3 regions of the Peribacillus sp. NJ11 genome follow, and region 2 is predicted to be linked to each of the others. Evidence: riboswitches for the same ligand, from Rfam matches in the RefSeq annotation. Region 2 holds a riboswitch; each other region holds the start of a gene.
What was found. A riboswitch is a leader RNA that binds a small molecule or an ion and turns the genes downstream of it on or off. The one in region 2 is predicted to bind preQ1.
Positions count from the first base shown of each region.

Region 1: another riboswitch for preQ1. It lies ahead of QUF86_RS03295 (QueT transporter family protein); the one in region 2 lies ahead of queC (7-cyano-7-deazaguanine synthase QueC).
Region 3: another riboswitch for preQ1. It lies ahead of queF (preQ(1) synthase); the one in region 2 lies ahead of queC (7-cyano-7-deazaguanine synthase QueC).

Region 1 covers NZ_JAUCFO010000001.1:659,661-665,825, forward strand. Annotated here, with positions in the region: gene QUF86_RS03280 (DUF3892 domain-containing protein) at 149-445, shown strand; gene QUF86_RS03285 (hypothetical protein) at 530-1,342, opposite strand; gene QUF86_RS03290 (YbaK/EbsC family protein) at 1,485-2,006, opposite strand; PreQ1 riboswitch class I at 2,166-2,210, shown strand; gene QUF86_RS03295 (QueT transporter family protein) at 2,217-2,702, shown strand; gene QUF86_RS03300 (TVP38/TMEM64 family protein) at 2,823-3,479, shown strand; gene QUF86_RS03305 (PAS domain-containing sensor histidine kinase) at 3,596-5,221, shown strand; gene QUF86_RS03310 (cadherin-like beta sandwich domain-containing protein) at 5,290-6,165, opposite strand, start outside.
Region 2 covers NZ_JAUCFO010000001.1:2,506,997-2,513,161, forward strand. Annotated here, with positions in the region: gene pgsB (poly-gamma-glutamate synthase PgsB) at 1-1,053, opposite strand, end outside; gene QUF86_RS12365 (hypothetical protein) at 1,825-2,037, opposite strand; gene QUF86_RS12370 (methyl-accepting chemotaxis protein) at 2,501-4,180, opposite strand; PreQ1 riboswitch class I at 4,367-4,409, shown strand; gene queC (7-cyano-7-deazaguanine synthase QueC) at 4,465-5,130, shown strand; gene queD (6-carboxytetrahydropterin synthase QueD) at 5,130-5,600, shown strand; gene queE (7-carboxy-7-deazaguanine synthase QueE) at 5,593-6,165, shown strand, end outside.
Region 3 covers NZ_JAUCFO010000001.1:596,805-602,969, forward strand. Annotated here, with positions in the region: gene QUF86_RS02995 (aspartate kinase) at 260-1,606, opposite strand; gene queF (preQ(1) synthase) at 1,806-2,303, opposite strand; PreQ1 riboswitch class I at 2,410-2,455, opposite strand; gene QUF86_RS03005 (DMT family transporter) at 2,607-3,443, shown strand; gene QUF86_RS03010 (BA3454 family stress response protein) at 3,671-3,805, shown strand; gene QUF86_RS03015 (YfmQ family protein) at 4,445-4,888, opposite strand; gene qoxD (cytochrome aa3 quinol oxidase subunit IV) at 5,218-5,502, opposite strand; gene qoxC (cytochrome aa3 quinol oxidase subunit III) at 5,504-6,100, opposite strand; gene qoxB (cytochrome aa3 quinol oxidase subunit I) at 6,100-6,165, opposite strand, start outside.

The sequences.
Region 1 (6,165 bases), 1.8 Mb from region 2:
TGCAAAAAGGCCAAGACGACAGCATCCAATTTAAAAAAGTGCCGAAAATTCGGCGCTTTTGGACGAATTAACGGCTCAAGTTGGACGAAATCCGGTTTGTATATTGCAGAAAAAATAGCTCACCCTATAAATGGGAGGTGTCCAAAACATGGACCAATTTGAAAAAGCTTATGAATCCTATAAACAGCAGGGAACACCGCAAGCAAACCAACTTGATTCAGCAGGAAAAGAAGAAATCATCGCCGTAAGGAAAAATGAAGAGGACAATATTATCGCCATCAAGACCAACTCCGGCCGCGAACTCGACTACCCCACTGCCCTTTCGGAAGCCAAAGCAGGCATCCTGGCCAATGTTGACGTCTTTCATAAATACGGACGTGATATATTGCGGAGTGAGCCTGATGGGATAAAAGAAAATAACCTGGATCAACTGCCGGAGTTTTGAGTTTTCGGGGAAACTGCCTGATATGGGCAGTTTTTTTCTGTCTGGAGTTAAACATTAAAAAGAACCAGCATGATAGCCGGATCCTTATTTTTCATACTGATAGGATTCAGAGATTTCGAGCAGTTGCCCACAGGACTCGACAACCTCAATGATTTCCATCCACGACATGTCCAGTCCCAGTTCATTTGCATGGGAAATCTTATCCCGTAATTTCCGGATGGCATTCGCATCCTTCTTCCCTTTACTTTTCGAAGGGATTTGGAAGAAGCACCTCAATTCTTCATCCTTATGTATGATATCGAATTTATCACTGATTTGCAGGCACTCTATTAAATTGATATCCTCATTTTTATCGATTCTCCTCCTATATAATTCGGTTGCCTTTTCTAAACGGTCTTCGCTGATCATTGGATGCCAGCTTCCGTCGCCGAATCTATCCATGATGATATCGCTCATCCTCATTTCCAATAAGGTAATGTATCCGAATATCAGCATCCTGATTGGAGGCTTTTGAAGGTCGGCATGGGTAATCAACTTTTTAATTGAATTATTCTCTAATACGAAGACCCTTGTTTTATTCTTGAAAATATGGAGCAGCTGGATCAAAGGCGTTGAATCCGAAACCATTTCCCTTGGTGAAAAGTTTCTCAAATATTCCGAAATGCTCCCTTCACCCAGTTCTTCCCTTTCGATATATCCGATGATTTCCCCTTGATCTTGCACTGCCAATATATCAAAATTCTTTTTTTCCAATGCTTTCCGAATATCCAGCGCCAGATCGTTTGTATGGCAAAACTCAAGCTCCTGGGCTATGCTCTTAACCGTGATATTTTCTTCATAAAGAGTTTTAAGACTAAGATAGCTGCTATTGCTTTTTCTTTGGCTTCCATTTAACATCTTTCACCCTCCGCTCAGGAACACTTTCTGCACGATTTTCCGCTTTAAAATTATAGACCGCTAAAATGCATACGGCCCCCACAAATAAAGTCCACCCAAGTGGACTTTATCCCATTCATGTGGATCTTTTTGGTACCATTAATCAAAAGCCTTCCACTGCATTGCCTGCTGCCGTTTCCTCATTCCCCTCTTCATTCCAAGCCTTGCAAACATCCACCCAATCCTTTGCTCCTGAATATTCAAATAATTCCGCGGGTGTAAGTTCTATTGCAGAGTTCGTACTGCCGCATGCCGGGAACAATGACTCAAAGCGCTTCATCGATACATCAAGAAAAACAGCTAGATCGTTTGCCAGACCAAACGGACAAACTCCTCCGATGGCATGGCCGGTCTGCTCAAGCACTTCCTCGGGTGACAGCATCCGTGCCTTGAAACCGAACATCTGACGAAATTTCTTATTATCCACTTTTGCGTCCCCAGCCGCTACAACCAAAATCGCATCAACACCTTCCCCCCTAAAGGAAAGAGTCTTAGCAATCCTCGCTGGGATAACACCGATGGTTTCTGCAGCATCACTCACCGTAGCGCTCGATGTTTCGAACTCCATTACATCGCCTTCCCGATCCCATTGTTTAAAATGGCCTTTGACACTCGCGATAGACATATTATATTCACTCCTTTGAAGTACATATAAAAATAATATCATCCTTCATTGCCATAAATCAAAATCCTATGGATGCTTGTAAACCTATAAATTAAAACCATTCTTTACAAATTGACGAAACAAGCTTACTTGGGATACTATTAATCATCGGGCAAACGCCTATACGTGGTTCGTAACCATCCCACGATAAAAAACTAGGGAGAGAGTAAAATGAATGTTCGTACACTCGTGATAAACGGGTTATTGGCTGCCTTGTATGTGGCGGTCTCATTGGTGTTTAAACCAATAGCTTTTGAGATGTTCCAATTTCGTGTACCGGAAATGTTGAACCATCTTATTGTATTCAATAAAAAATATATCTATGGTATTGTCGGCGGCGTCTTCATATCGAATCTGCTCTTTTCACCGATGGTTCCATATGATTTAATTTTTGGGGTGGGGCAATCCTTACTCGCCTTGCTGCTTGTCATTTTTGTTTCACGTTTCATAAAAGGCATTAAAGGGCGGATGATCGCCACGATCATCTTTTTCACGTTCACAATGTTTTTAATTGCCATTGAACTGAACCTTGCCTTTGGCTTACCATTCTGGTTAAGCTGGATGACCACGGCTGTCGGTGAATTCGTTGTCCTCTTGATTGGCGCGCCAATCATTTATGGAATGAACAAAAGAATTCAGTTTGAAAAGTGGCTTTAAAGGAATCTTCTCTTCGTGAACCCACTATAATGTAAAAGAGCTGTCTGCATCATGCGACAGCTCTTTTTTCACCAATTAACTTAAAAATGATAAACTATTAGTCAGAATGGTGGTGACCCTTTGAAAAAAGTCCTGACCTTAACAGGTCTACTGGTAATTGCATTATTTATTTTTTCAAATGCAGAATTATTTACTTTGATTTGGAAAAGTGACTTGGATTCAGTTATTAGCATATTGAAGGAAAACCTTTTGCTCACTTTTATTGTGACATTCGTATTGATGTTTGTCCAAAATTCATTTACACTCATCCCCTTAATTTTGCTCCTGACTATCAATGTCACGATATTCGGATTCATATATGGCTACCTATGGAGTTGGTTTACAAGTGTCGTTGCTTCAGGATTCATTTTTTATGCAGCAAGAAATTGGTTTCAGGAACTTCTCTTAAAGAAGATGGGTGAAAAATGGCAAAAAACTGTTGTGGAGCATGGCTTCATGTACGTGTTTACAGGCAGGATTTTCCCGCTTATCCCAACAAGTTTAATTAACTTGGCAGCTGGAGTCAGCACCGTCACTTTCAAGGATTTTTTATTAGCGACGGCACTTGGCAACCTGATATACTTCTTCTTCCTATCGCTAATTCCATATGGACTCCTATCTGTTGAAATGAACCAATACACGCTAGTTGCACTCGCACTCCTCTTCTTATTATTTTTCATTATCTATAAGCGTGCAAAAAAGAAAAAGAACCTAACCTTATTCAGAAAAAACAGGTGACCTACATTGGCCCCTGTTTTTTTATTTAGGATTCTGCATATATTTTTTTCCGATAGTTTGTTAAAATGTGTATGTAATTTTACCTTTGAAATGTCTTAAAATCAGGGAGAATCTCCATGTCCAAACGCTCCATCTTAGCAATATATATCCTATCCGGGATTCTTACACTAGTCGTGTTCGACTTTTTTTTAACTACAAATATCCATAACAAAGAGGTCTTCATTCAACTTCAGAGAGTGGAAGGCATTGTTTTCCTTTTATCAATAGGCTTGATCTTATATCTTTATTTAGCTAAAAGGGAAGAATTCAAACAATTAAAAGAAGCGGAACAACGCCGGCGCACACTCATCAATTCAATGGTGGATTTCGTTAACTTCAAGGATGGTGATGGCCGATGGCTTGAGTCCAATACCTTCGGGCTGCAATTATTTCAGTTGGAGCATGTAGACTATAAGGGAAAAAAAGACAGCGAGCTCGCAGAATACTCCGAATTTTATAAAGAGTCGTTGATCTACTGTGAAGGTTCCGATGAAGAAACGTGGGTAAAAGGGGAAATCACAAGGTGTGAGGAAATCATCCCTCTTCCCGACGGCAATCACAAGACCTTTGATACGATCAAAGTTCCCCTGTTCAATGAGGATGGTTCACGAAAAGGCTTAGTAGTCATCGGCAGGGATATTTCTGAAAGGGTTGTCGCTGAGAATCAATTATTCGATAGTGAACAACGCTATAAATCATTGTTTGAACACAACCCTTATCCGATGCTGATGCTTGATTTAAACGGAATGATCACGACCGTAAATCCTAGGTTTGAAACGGTAACAGGCTTTCAACAGGAAGAAATACATGGAGCCTCATTCATTAAATTGAACTTTTCAACAGAAGATGCGGAACTGATCCGTACATCTTGCCAATATGTCATCGAAAACCATAAGGGGATTAAGAAAGGGAAAGATATAGAATTCCTAACGAAGTACGGGAAGTCCATCTTACTTTCTTGTACGTTTGTCCCGATGATGGTTGGCGAGGATTTGGTCGGGATCATCACTTATGCTAAAGAAGTCACTCAAATTCGCGAAACCGAAGCACGCTTAAGAAGAACAGAAAAATTGTCGATAGTCGGCGAACTTGCCGCAAGTGTAGCCCACGAAGTACGAAACCCGTTGACTTCTTTAAAGGGTTTCGTCCAGCTACTTAAAAAGAGCGACCATCCCTATGAACAATACTACACGATTATGTTAAGTGAATTGGACCGGATCAATCTTATTGTAAGCGAGTTACTCGTTCTGGCAAAACCACAGGAACTCCCATTCAGCAAGCATCAAATCATCGAACTGATGAATGATGTCAAAACCTTGTTGAAACCAGAGGCGGACTCGTACCCCACCCAAATATCAATATCTGTAAAAAACGAAATACCGCTTCTATCATGTGAGGGAAACCAATTAAAACAAGTATTCATAAACATGCTCAAGAATTCAATGGAGGCATCCGCCGATCACATTTGGATTGATTTTGAGCGCAAGGACAATAACCTTTCCATTACCATCAAAGATAATGGAAGCGGAATAGAAAAAAAACGGTTAAAGCATCTTGGAGAACCTTTCTATTCCTCTAAAGAAAAAGGAACAGGGTTAGGATTGACAGTCAGTTGCCGAATCATTGAGGCGCATCGGGGAAAGGTCCGCTTTAACAGCGAACCAAACCATGGAACCGAGGTCCAAATCCTTTTGCCCATATGAATATAAATCGGAGGACAAGCCCTTATCTTGTCCTTTTTTTTGCGATTCAGAACCATCCCTTGATAAAATTAAAATAGAGAGGTGAAGAAATCCTTTATATTCCCAAAGAATGACACGATCTCAACGGGCTGTTTCCCATTAACCTGGCCTCCTGTATTATTGGATGTATCGTTCAACGTCTTGCCAGCTGTACTCATTTGCGTTGCCTCAACTTCCGCCTCATTTGTTTTGACATCATCCACGGTTTCTTCCTCATCCATTTCCACATCCATATCCTTTTCGAAAACAAGGACGTAAGTACGGCGCTCCCCATCCTTTGAAACAGTAACGGAAATGGCCGTCTTCGCTTTATCCTTGATCTTCACTTTTTTACTGCTCTCACCGTCATATTCAATCGTCGCTCCGCTGGCATTTGTCGTTGCATACATTTCGACTGAAGAAACGTCATTATCGACCTCGATATGATAGGTATGCTCATTAGTATCAAAAGACTTGTTCCATACTCCGGATGATACAGTCAGATTGTTCAACACTGGTGCATTATTGCCTTCCTCGCCTAAAGAATCTGCTGACGCTACCTTCACTATAGAATCCGTTTTCGGTTTCTGTGTTGAAATACTTTCAAGTTGCTGTGCTTTCGGTACTTGGCTGACACCACTGGTTGGTTTTAGATTATTGGAGGATTCAGCTGATGTTAAAGATGATTTATTCCCCTTATCGGATGGAGGTTGAGCTTTACTTGTATCTGTTGAAGGCTCCTTTTGTACTTCACCCTCTTTAGGGGCATCTTTCGATTCGGTTTCCTTGGCAGCTGCCCGTGTAATCGTAAGCGTATATGTTTTTTCATCTCCGTTTTCTGCTGTAACGATAATCTTCACCGTTGTCTTACCGACTGGAAGGGTAACCTTTACACCGGCACTGGTTGCATTCTTTCCATTCACCTT
Region 2 (6,165 bases):
TTCAGTTGACCAGTTTTCTAAATCCCAATATTCTTTTGTATCCAATTTACCTTGCTCGAATGCCTTTGTGATCGGTGAAGTGGTTTCACCAATGGCAATGACGATTTCAGATTTTATGTAAGGCAATACATCTCTTGCAAACTGCTCTGTACGGTCCACACGGTCGGCACGGCAGTTCATGATGACGATAGGAGGTTCTGTGCTGTATCCGAACGTATTGACGCGTTCCCAGATGTTCAGCGTCGATGATGCGTCATTTGCAGCAAACCCATTGACAAAGAAAGTTGGCTGGATGGAATCCCCGAATTTGGTGATCCTCATGGCACCTGGATCGGGATGCGCATTTAACATGCCGCGAAAAGCCGTTTTCTCATCGATGCCCAAAGCTTCTGCAACGGCCAACGCCAGTGACGCGTTATCGGGAAATACCATATAGTCGAATTCGCGTAAGAATTCTTCCGAAATTCTTGAATTATCAGCAACGATCACTTTAGAGTTGCGTTCTTGGGCAATTTGCTTGAAAAAGTCCAAATATTCACTTTCGATGGTTATTAAGTGACCGTTATAGGGTATGGTAGCAGTGAAAGCCTCTGCAACCTCATCCAAGGTCGGTCCCATGACATCCATATGGTCTTCCAATACATTCACGATGACCCCAATGTTTGCTTGGATCATTTTATTTTGGAAGATTAGTTGATAGTCAGGCTGAACGGCCATACATTCACAAACCAGTGCTTCCGTGCCTAAATCGGCAACTTCTTTAACTACACGCCTTTGTTCTCCAATGTTGGGTCCTTCTGGGCGGCGTTTAATCGGTTTTTCCTTGTCGGTAAACCAATAGATCATTCTTGCTGATGTTCCGGTTGTTTTACCTACAGTTTTGTACTTAGCTTCCTGGATCACCCCTGTAATTAGACGCGTCACAGTTGATTTCCCTCGAATTCCATTCACATTCACACGTACCGGGATGGAGTCGAGACGCTTCTGGTGGCGTTTTTGTTCGAATATGCCATAGCCAAGCAAAAAGATCGCACAAATAAATATTGGTGCCATTTTTTAACCTCTCTTTTTTTAAATATTTGATTTACTGAATACACACTACATGATTTTAAACTTAATAGGCAATAGTCAATTATTCTATTGTAATATAGTTAATGTCAGCTTTTTCAAATAAATGTATATAGAAGTGTAATAGTATCTAAAGGGATAAAATGCTTTATGAGTACAAAGAAATGGCTAAAAAACACGTAAAACCTTGGAGTTTTACACTAAAATATGGAAAGTGTAATAAAAGCTCATTTTTGAACAGCATCAAAATAGTTTCATGAGCATTTGAGCCCGATTCATAATGGCTATATTTATATAATTAATTGTTTTTAAAAGTGAGGTTTATTACAGAATGGTAATTGTTTATACCCATTTATTTGACCTAAATGTAACAATGTTTATGCATCTGTCATTCAATGTAAGATATTGTATCTATCGACTCAATTAGTTGGACTCTTTTGAATATGGACAAAGATGAGTAAAAGAACACATCTCTTTTTTTTTGTTATTTTTTGGTTTTTTCATTGAAAAATACCCATGGGTCTATAAAGTGATCTTTTCCTTAAACATGAAATAAACTAAAGTTAATCCAATTTTTTAAAAAAATACCTAGTTTCTTCTATTGATATAGTGTTAATAGAAGAATGAAAAATAGAAAAAGCTCAGATGTATATCTGAGCTTTCGGCTTATATATTTTGAATGAATCCGAATGGGTTATAATCCCGTTTGTGGGTTAGGAGCTACAACATTAGTGGCTGATTATGGAAGGGATCTGTTTAACTGGATTTCTTTCTGTCGGAAATCTCAAGGTTGGAGCCTTTTTTACCGCCATCAATTACATAAAATCTAGGAGCTAATCTCCTTTTTCCTTGATTTTCAGGATTCATCTTCATATAATTTTCGTATTCTTTGCGAAAGAATTCTTCGGTTTCCCGTTCCATTGCTTTTCTTTCGTTAAAATCTGCGATGAATTTGAAAAAACGTTTCATATGAATTCCTCCTTATGGGGTTAAAAGGTCTTAGTTTAATAGTAACGTATTGTTAGTGAAGTTTAACCTTTTTTCAATTTTGTAGAAAAATTTATGATTTTGTGTGAATAAAGTTGTGAATGGTGTGGTTTGAATGAAAGTATGTAATGGATAGGTACCCGTGCATTGTGTTGAAATGAACTGTCCGGATCAAGTGAATCCGTGTACCGGGATTTGCGGTAAGCAGGTATTGGAAATGATGATTATTGCAGTTAAATTATTCCTATAATAATATTTATTATACACTAAATATTCTGAAAATAAACGAAAATATTCACATCTAACCGCTTTTGACGGATTTGTCTTTTGATGAATCATTAATGTGTATAGTGTTTTATTCCCCGAATATACGAAAACGAAACAATTCACATCATGGAGGGAAAATAAGCAATTTCCCGTATTAAGTGACGGGAAATTGCTAGTATCATAATTTGAATTTCTTAACCTGTTCAGTCAGCAGTTCAGCAGACGATGCAAGTTCACTGGCATGATTAGTGATTTCATCCATTGAAGAGCTGGACTGTTGGGCGGAGGCGGAGACTTGTTCGATTCCTGCCGCGGAATCTTCGGAAACGGCTGCGATATCTTCGATAGCCTGATTGATTTTTTTACTATTAGTAGAGATATATTTCAATTCATCTGTAATATGCTGTATTTTCATGCCTATATTCCCGACAGAGTGATTGATTGTTTCAAAGGTTCGTCCAGTGAGCGTAATCTGTTTCGTGCCTTCATCCACTTGTGTATAACCATCTTCCAGGGAGTGGACGACCGTTTTTGAACCTGTTTGTATAGCGGAGACAATATCGGTGATGTCCCCAACCGAGTGTGTGACCTCTTCAGCGAGTTTACGCACTTCAGCTGCGACGACGGCGAAGCCCTTGCCATGTTCACCTGCGCGTGCAGCTTCTATGGCCGCATTCAGCGCCAATAGATTGGTTTGATTGGATATATCCTTGATGACCAGCACAAGCTGCGAGATTTCCTGTGATTGAGAATCGAGTCCTTTCACTTGCTCAACGGCATTTTTGACAATCCCATCTATAATCTCCATTTGTTGGACTGAACTGCGCATTAAAGTGGTGCCCTCCTTAGACAAGGAAAGGATCTCGGTTGAACTTTGAGATACTTCCACTCCTTCAAGATGGGCCTCCACGATCTTGCCTGTGAAATCATCCATCATGCGAACCATTTCAGCTGCCCGGTTGGCTTGTGACTCCGAACCTTCGGAAAGTTCGTACATGGTAGTCGCTATCTGCCTGCTGCCCTGTTGGACTTCATTTGCCGATTGAGTCAGATCCTCGCTTTGGCTGGAAACGGATTCGGATACAACCAGCATTTTTTCGATCGTATCACGAAGGTTTTTCTGCATTTGGTTGGCGGATACCGTTAATTCGCCTATTTCATCCTTGGACTTTTGCTCCAGGGGCTCATGATTCAGCTGCCCATCAGCTATCATTCTCATTCTGTCCCTGATTTTAAGGAGAGGGGTGGTAATGAGGTTGGCAGTCACAAGCGCGAGCAGAAGGCCGATAATGACAGCCGCAATCGAGATGATGATACTTGTCGTCTTGACCGATTTCCCGCTTGCGATCACGCTTTCCCCTGAAGCGACAATCAATTCCTCACGTTCCAAAGTCAGCTCCTTGAGCCCTTCCGTCACTTCATCGCCGACCGGTGCCACTTCATTTTTGAGTATTTCTTTAGCGCGTTCTTCATTTCCTTTATCATATTGAGTAAATACCCGGTCTACAATCATGGTCCTCCAATCCACGCTTTTCTCGATCAATTCCTTCGCTTTATCAGAATCGCTTATGGCCAAAAGATCCTCCTGGATGGCCTTGCTATCCTCTGTATATTGTAAAAACCTTTCTTTATAACTCTCGTCGCCATATAAAATATAGGCTCTTGCTAGTGCGGTTCTTTGTGCTAAATTATATAGTAGCTTTTCGTCTTGGATAAGAAGTGGAAGTTCCTCATCAATGATATCCTGAGACTGTTTAAGTGACTTGTTGCTGCTATAAATATTGAATGCTCCTAAGATGATACATAAAGATATGATGAGAGAAAATGCCACCAATATCTTTCCTTTAATGCTTTTCAAATTAATGATCCCCTTTATCGATATTTTATTCACTCTTTTTTATCGGATGAATAATGGGATATTTAAGCAGAAGAGGTGATGATCAAGGTTTCCATTAGGTCTAATTTTCAATAAATATAAACATCTTGATTTCTTTTTGTTTTCAAGTTACTATTGACTTGGAAAAATATTATATTCCGCGTTAAGGCGGAAGAGGTTCTAGCTACCCTCTCAAAAAAACTAAGGAGAAACAGTGCTCTATTCTTAGGGTGCTGTTTTTTTCCGTAAAAAGGAGTTTTATAGAAATGAAGAAGAAAGAAAAGGCAGTGGTTGTGTTTAGCGGAGGGCAGGATAGTACGACGTGCCTGTTCTGGGCGATGGAGAGATATGAGGAAGTGGAAGCGGTAACGTTTGATTATAATCAGCGGCACAGCCTGGAAATCGAATGCGCTCAAAAGATTGCCAATGAATTGGGCGTGAACCATCATATTCTTGACATGTCGCTGCTGAACCAACTGGCACCGAATGCGTTGACAAGAAGTGATATTGCAGTGGAGGACGGAGAAGACGGGGAATTGCCGTCGACGTTCGTACCAGGGAGGAATTTGCTGTTCCTTTCGTTTGCCGGAGTGTTGGCCAGTCAGATTGGCGCTAAACACATTGTCACCGGTGTCTGTGAAACGGATTTCAGCGGATATCCGGACTGCCGTGATGTATTCATCAAATCGTTGAACGTGACCTTGAACTTGTCGATGGACCAGTCATTCGTGATTGATACGCCGCTTATGTGGCTTAATAAAGAGGAAACATGGGAGCTTGCGGATCAGCTCGGAGCGTTCGACTTTGTTCGCGAAAAGACCCTGACATGCTATAACGGAATCATATCCGATGGCTGTGGAGATTGCCCGGCATGTAAGTTGCGGAAAAAAGGACTGGATGACTATGTAAGCAGACGGAAGGTGCTTTCATGATGTACGGTTTTACTATAGTGGATAAACTCCAAAAAATAGATGAAGATATTCAGCGCAGCCAATTGAAATATACCACCAAGAGGGTTCTGGTCAGTAAGGAGTTCACCTTTGACGCAGCGCACCACCTACATGACTATGAAGGAAAATGCAAGAACTTGCATGGCCACACGTATAAGGTCATTTTCGGCTTGAGCGGGTATACGGATTCACGTGGTTTGATGATAGATTTCGGGGACATCAAGGATATATGGAAAAATGAAATTGAAGTCCACCTTGATCATCGTTATTTGAATGAAACCTTGCCACTCATGAATACAACGGCTGAAAATATGGTTGTCTGGATTTATGAAAAAATGGCCGAAGCCCTTTCATTAAAAGATTATGAGGGTGCTAGAGTCGAATTTGTCCGACTATACGAAACGCCAACAAGTTATGCTGAAGCCAGACGGGAGTGGATGGAAAGTGAGTAAACTCCCGGTTATGGAAATCTTCGGACCGACCATCCAAGGTGAGGGAATGGTCATTGGCCAAAAAACCATGTTCGTTCGGACGGCAGGCTGCGATTATTCCTGTGCCTGGTGTGATTCCGCATTTACTTGGGATGGCACCGGTAAGGAAGATACCGTCCAAATGACTGCCGAAGAAATATGGGATGAGCTGAAGCGAATTGGGGGTTCCGGCTTTTCCTTCGTGACGATATCAGGCGGAAACCCGGCACTGCTGAAAAACCTAAATGGCTTGGTAGAAATCTTACATGAAAATAAAATGAAAATAGGTGTGGAAACACAAGGGAGCCGATGGCAGGATTGGTTTCTCGATATTGATGAACTGACCATATCACCTAAGCCGCCGAGCTCAAGAATGAACACGGACTTTACGGTGCTTGACCGAATCATATCGAACCTTGCCAATCGAAACCCTGAAAACCATGTCTCATTGAAAGTTGTCGTCTTTAACGAAGAAGATTACCAGTATGCCAAAAATGTGCATGGCCGTTACCCGGATATTCCGTTTTATCTGCAGGTCGGCAATGAT
Region 3 (6,165 bases), 1.9 Mb from region 2:
TCCATTCATCTATTCCTTTACTCTGCCCCCTCATCATGTTCGATCCGACACGTGCTTGAGGAAATCATGGCGCTGGCCGCGGCCCCTTAAAGGTTTCATTGATTTGCATCCGTTCTTCTTCCATTTGCTCATGCTGATTCTTCAGCATCAAGAAACTTCTCCCTTATTGCGCCCACCATTTCTATCCCAATGAACAAAAGGGAATATCCCCGATAACCAAAAAACCTCCCTTTTCAAGGAGGTCTCTAATCTCTCATTCTCAAAAGAACTCGTGATATAATGCCTGAATTGCCGTCTCTTCGTTGTGCCCTTTCACACCGAACATCATGCTAACCTCCGAAGAGCCCTGATTGATCATTTCAATATTCACCTTTGCTTCGGCCAACGCTTTTGACGCTCTAGCCGTTGTACCTACATTATGACGCATTCCTTCACCTACAACCATGATTAAGGCAAGATCATGCTCCACATTCACTTCATCGGCATGAAGCTCTTTCTTGATTCGTGAAATGATTTTCTTCTCGGCTTCACCCTTCAACTGGTCCTGCCTTAGAATAAGCGTCACATCATCAATGCCTGATGGAATATGCTCATATGAAACTCCGTAATCTTCAAGGATATGCAGCAGTTTCCGGCCAAAACCAACTTCCCGGTTCATCAAATATTTGCTAATGTAAATACTGCAAAACCCTTTATCACTTGCAATCCCAATAACCGGACCATTCGTATTATCCCGCGTGTTCACAATGCGGGTCCCTTGTGCCGTCGGATTGTTCGTATTTTGGATATGGACAGGTATTCCCGCACGGAATGCAGGAATCAGCGCTTCATCATGAAATACCGAAAAACCGGCATAAGAAAGCTCCCTCATTTCACGATAGGTTAACTCCCGGATTCCCTTCGGATTGGAAACTACATTTGGATTCACCGCATAAACGGCATCCACGTCCGTAAAGTTCTCATACAAATCGGCTTTGACCCCATTTGCAAGAATCGAACCCGTAATATCGGAACCGCTTCTTGAGAAGGTTAAAACATCACCATCTAACGTATATCCGAAGAACCCTGGAAATACTACGATTCCAGGCTCTTCACGCAGATCATACAACCGATCATATGACTCTGGCTGAACCTGGGTAAATCCATCTACATCCGTAACGATCAAGCCAGCCTTCTTTGGATTTATATACTTTGCCTCTACCCCACGGCTTTGAAAATAACCTGCGACCAGCTTCGCATTATTATCTTCGCCACTGGCCTTTAAAGCATCCAAATAGCGCTTCTGGTTAGATTGGTCAGCATGCAACAGTGCTTTTAAATTTTCATGAATCCCTGTGATGACCTCCTCGGATATATCCAGCTCTTCAGCAATGCTCGCATAGCGGGATACCACGTCTTCGATCAAATGCTCCCCGTTATCGCCGCGCAGCTGCTGTTCCGCAGCCTCAATCAATAAATCCGTCACCTTTATATCATCGGAATTGCGTTTCCCTGGAGCCGAAACGACTACAAACTTCCTCTCTGGATCAGCAACCACAATTTCGAATACCTTTCTCAACTGTTCACCTGACGCAAGTGAACTTCCGCCAAACTTCGCAACTTTCATCTCGACATCCCCTATTTTAAATAATATTCTGTCAAAATCAACTCTCCCTATTATTACGTTTTTTCTCGAAACAATCAAGTAAAAATTCCACTATAGGAGGACATTTGTATTTTTAAAAAGGACAAAACAATGTGATTATTGAAAGGGAATAATAAAAGGCAAAAAAAGACAACGGCATAAGCCAGTTGTCTCTCCAATCTTAGCGATTATCCACAGTTTCAGGGTATAAATCATGATTCATCAAGCGGTAATCCGCCATTTCCTCATACTTCGTCCCTGGTTTCCCGTAGTTTGTGTATGGATCAATGGAAATCCCGCCCCTAGGCGTGAACTTGCCCCATACTTCAATATATTTCGGATCCATCAACTCGATTAAATCGTTCATGATGATATTCATGCAGTCTTCATGGAAATCACCATGATTACGGAAGCTGAATAAATAAAGTTTCAAAGACTTGCTTTCGACCATCTTCACACTGGGAATATAGCTGATGTAAATGGTTGCAAAGTCTGGCTGGCCGGTTATCGGACATAAGCTAGTGAATTCCGGGCAATTGAATTTGACGAAATAATCACGGTTAGGATGTTTGTTATCGAATGACTCAAGAATTTCAGGCGCATAGTCGAATGTATATTTTGTCCCTTGATTCCCAAGCAGTGTAATTTCATTTAATTCTTCTTCTTTTCTTCCAGACATAAAAAGTCCTCCTCATCCACGTTTGTCAGGGGAGATTCATAAAATGGGCCTCTATATAACAAAAACCATATCTCATCAAAGATATGGTTGATTCGCGAAAAAAATCAAAGCCATAGTTTTTTTAAGAGGGTGATGCTATGAACCTCTCCCGTTTATCGGGAAATATTTTAAAATTGTCATAGTAAATATAGAAAAAAAAATCTAATCTGTCAATCATACTTTTTAATTTTAGTTTGATTCCCACATGTATTCGGCTTAAAATGTAGAAGAAGTTTATCCTACATGAAGGAAGAGATTTAAACAATGTGGATTTTTGCAGCACTCATCACCAGTTTATGTTTCGGAATCAATAACAGCATTTTTAAATGGAGTAGCGGAAAGGGTTACTCAAAGGTACATATTCAATTTTTCTTTTATTTTGTAGCTTTCATTTTGTCCATATTTTATGGAGTACTTATGGATGGTTTGAACCTGAACTTGCTGTCTATCATGCTTGGTGCAGCAATTGGTGTCCTGAACGCTAATGGTAATATCCAGATGGCAAGTGCCTTTGAAAAAGGGCCGGCAAGTTTAACATCACCATTAATCGCAGCGAATGCAATATTTCCCATCCTATGTGCTGCATTAATTTTTCATGAGCATATTTCTTCGCTGCAGTGGAGCGGAATCATCTGCATGCTGCTTGCAACCCTTGTCATTCAGTATACACCTAACGCCAAGGGCAACCACCAATATTTACCTTGGATGATGCACACATTATTTTCCATATTATCTTTTGGTGTACTCGGCATTCTGATGACGACATCAACACGGCTTCATTTAAACTCCCTCGACATCCTTGTATCAATGTATGGGGGCGGAACTCTTTATCTACTTTCAGTTCTATCCTTTAAGAAAGAAAAAATCAAGCTACAGGAAGTCAAAATTGGTTCCATCGTAGGTTTTTTAAGCATCATAGCCTATGGATGTTATTTCTATGCGTTGAATACCGGCATCGCAAGCATCATCTTCCCTGTCGTCAGCCTAAATTGTTTAGTTGTCGTTTTCGCAGGATGTTATTTATTCAAAGAAAAACTAAAATCCTATCAAATTGCCGGCGTTCTTGCAGCATTAATCGGTATTATCTTAACCAAAATATGAATATAGTTAATTTTTAAAAACAACCTGGCTGTAATAATTACACATGCCAGGTCGTCTTTATTTAGCAGTTCAAAAAAAAGTATTGACATCTCTCAATAAATATCAGATAATTTTGAATATTAAATCTCGACTTTTGCTACTTCCACAATGTTTGAAAAATCTCCTCCCACGGGTATAAAAGAAGTAGTACAACCATCCCATTTAATACTAGAAAGGAACGATGCATAATGGTAAAAGTTACAGTAACAGTTGATTTCCAAGGAAAATCTTATCAAACTAACGTCCTTACTAAACCGGGTACTAATCAAGAAGAAATTTTACAACAAGCCCTTCATCAAGTGGAAAAACAATGGAAAGCATAAAAAAGCAGGCATCGATTTAGATACCTGCTTTTTTTATTACCTTTTTAGATATAACTCACCAAAATCACTATGCACTTTGTTTTTATATTAATTAACAATTAAAACCCTTTTCAATCCTGATTTCTGTATTTCATTTGTATTATTCTCTAAAGAACCCTCGATAGCGATTTTCCCATATAATCCACATAATTGTTTTTTCTTGTGACAATAATTTTAAGACGTTTTTAACGTTACAACAATCAACTTGAATAACAAGTAATTTAGAAATTAATATGATCTTTTTAAAGACCGCCTCAGTTTGTCGACAAAATGGGATACGGAATGGCCTAATCCCATATCCCTATCGCGATTACCGAGGGAATCATTACGATATTTTTAAAACAGACAGGGTATACTCCAGGATACTTTTCTCTTTAATATGGGATGAAACCTCACTGGATTAAAGAAATTTCACGACACTCCTGCCGAAAAACCAGCTTACCGAGTCACCAAAGACGCATGCAGCGAGGTGGCTTTGCAGACAGTCGGCGGAAAGGGAGCGTCTGAAAACAAAAAAACTGCAGGCAAACTCGCTTTTCTTTCGAGTTTGCCTACAGTCTGAGATGTTCTTTTTTAAAGATTGCCATTTTTAATGTTCTTTTAATTTAAACTTAATGACATAGAGCGTTCTTGGAGGCTATCGGAAAGCAGACTATACGAAACTAATTTCTTCCTGTACTGCTTAACTACATCCACACGGTCGTTGTACATGTACACAAATAACCTAACATCTTTTTTACCTCTTTTAGTATCAATGACTAATGGAGTCCCACTGTTCTCTGGATGTAAAAACAATTGCTCATTACCAGGGAATATATGATTCTTTTTCAAAAATTTAGCCTTATTAAAATAATTAATAACTTTTATTTTATCTTCACTTTCCAAACGTCTTCCGTCAAAGGTTACGATTGCATTCTCGTCACTAAGTTCTGAATGTATTTTAAATTTGCTGATAATCCAATTCACTGCATCGGTTGGAAGGCAGGTAACTAATAATTTAAGCAAACTTAATAGAATTGTCAAAATCAAAACCGGCAATGTCATATTTCATCATCTCCGCTACGTCATATATTAATTTCTTATATAGATTATTATATCAAAGGATCAGATAGTTTTTCTTAGAAAATGTGTCTGTTATATTAACGTTTCACTTTAGTAAAACATTGCACTTAAACGCAGGGGGGCGCTTCAAAAAGAGTAAATTTTGCTCTTATAAATATAATGTTCCGAAATGGTTATACTAAACAAAATGGTTTCATCCACACCCTACTTAACAAATTTCTATGAACGAAGTGGTTAGAGTGGTATATGAATTTCTACTTATTAAATACAAAAAAACTGGGCGTCATCAAGACGCCCAGCTTTTCAATCGATTATTGATATCCCCAAATCATTGTTAGCATTGTACCGAAAATTGTAACCAATGCAACGAACAATCCGTAATAAACGTTTGTGTAAATCGATGCTTTATCTTCAGACTCACCTGCGTGCATGAACATAACCAATTGCAGTGCAGCTTGCATGAAAGCTGTAACAAGCAGGATGATCACACCCATTTTAAGTGAGAGATCAAACACAATAACTGATAGTGCGACCAAAGTCAGGACTAGTGAAAAGGCAAATCCCATAACTTGGCCCCGTGGGAATAATTCTTTCATATTACATCATTCCTTTCAGGTAGACGAAACTGAAGATGAAGATCCAGACAACGTCCAAGAAATGCCAGTAAAGTGAAAAGATGAAAGCCTTGTTTGTTGTTTCTGGAGTCATACCGCGCTTTTTAATCTGCATGACGATGAAGGTTCCCCAGAATAAACCAAGTGTAACGTGAGCTCCATGCGTACCTAGTAATGTAAACAAACTAGATAAGAAAGCACTTGTTTGAATGGTTGCTCCTTCATGTACATACTCCACGAATTCATAAATTTCGACTCCCAAGAAGCCTAAACCAAGAATAAGGGTGATAATGAAGAAACCAATCGTTGCTTTCTGCCTGCCAAGTCTCATTGCATTGATTCCAAGACCTATGGTAAAACTACTAGTTAAAAGAAAGATTGTTTGAAACATTAAGGTTGGGACTTTAAAAAGATGTTCCCCTGTTGGACCATTTCCAGTTCCATCAACTAATACAAAATAAGTGGCGAACAGTGTAGCGAAAAGAGCTATTTCTGCCCCAAGGAAAATCCAGAATCCAAAAATCTTTAAGCGATTTTCTTCCGTGCTATATTCTAGTGGCAGCGAGTTATCTATTTTCATTACTTAGCACCTCGCAATTTATTTTCAGTTTCTTCGATCTCTTCAACAGAGATATAACGTCCGTG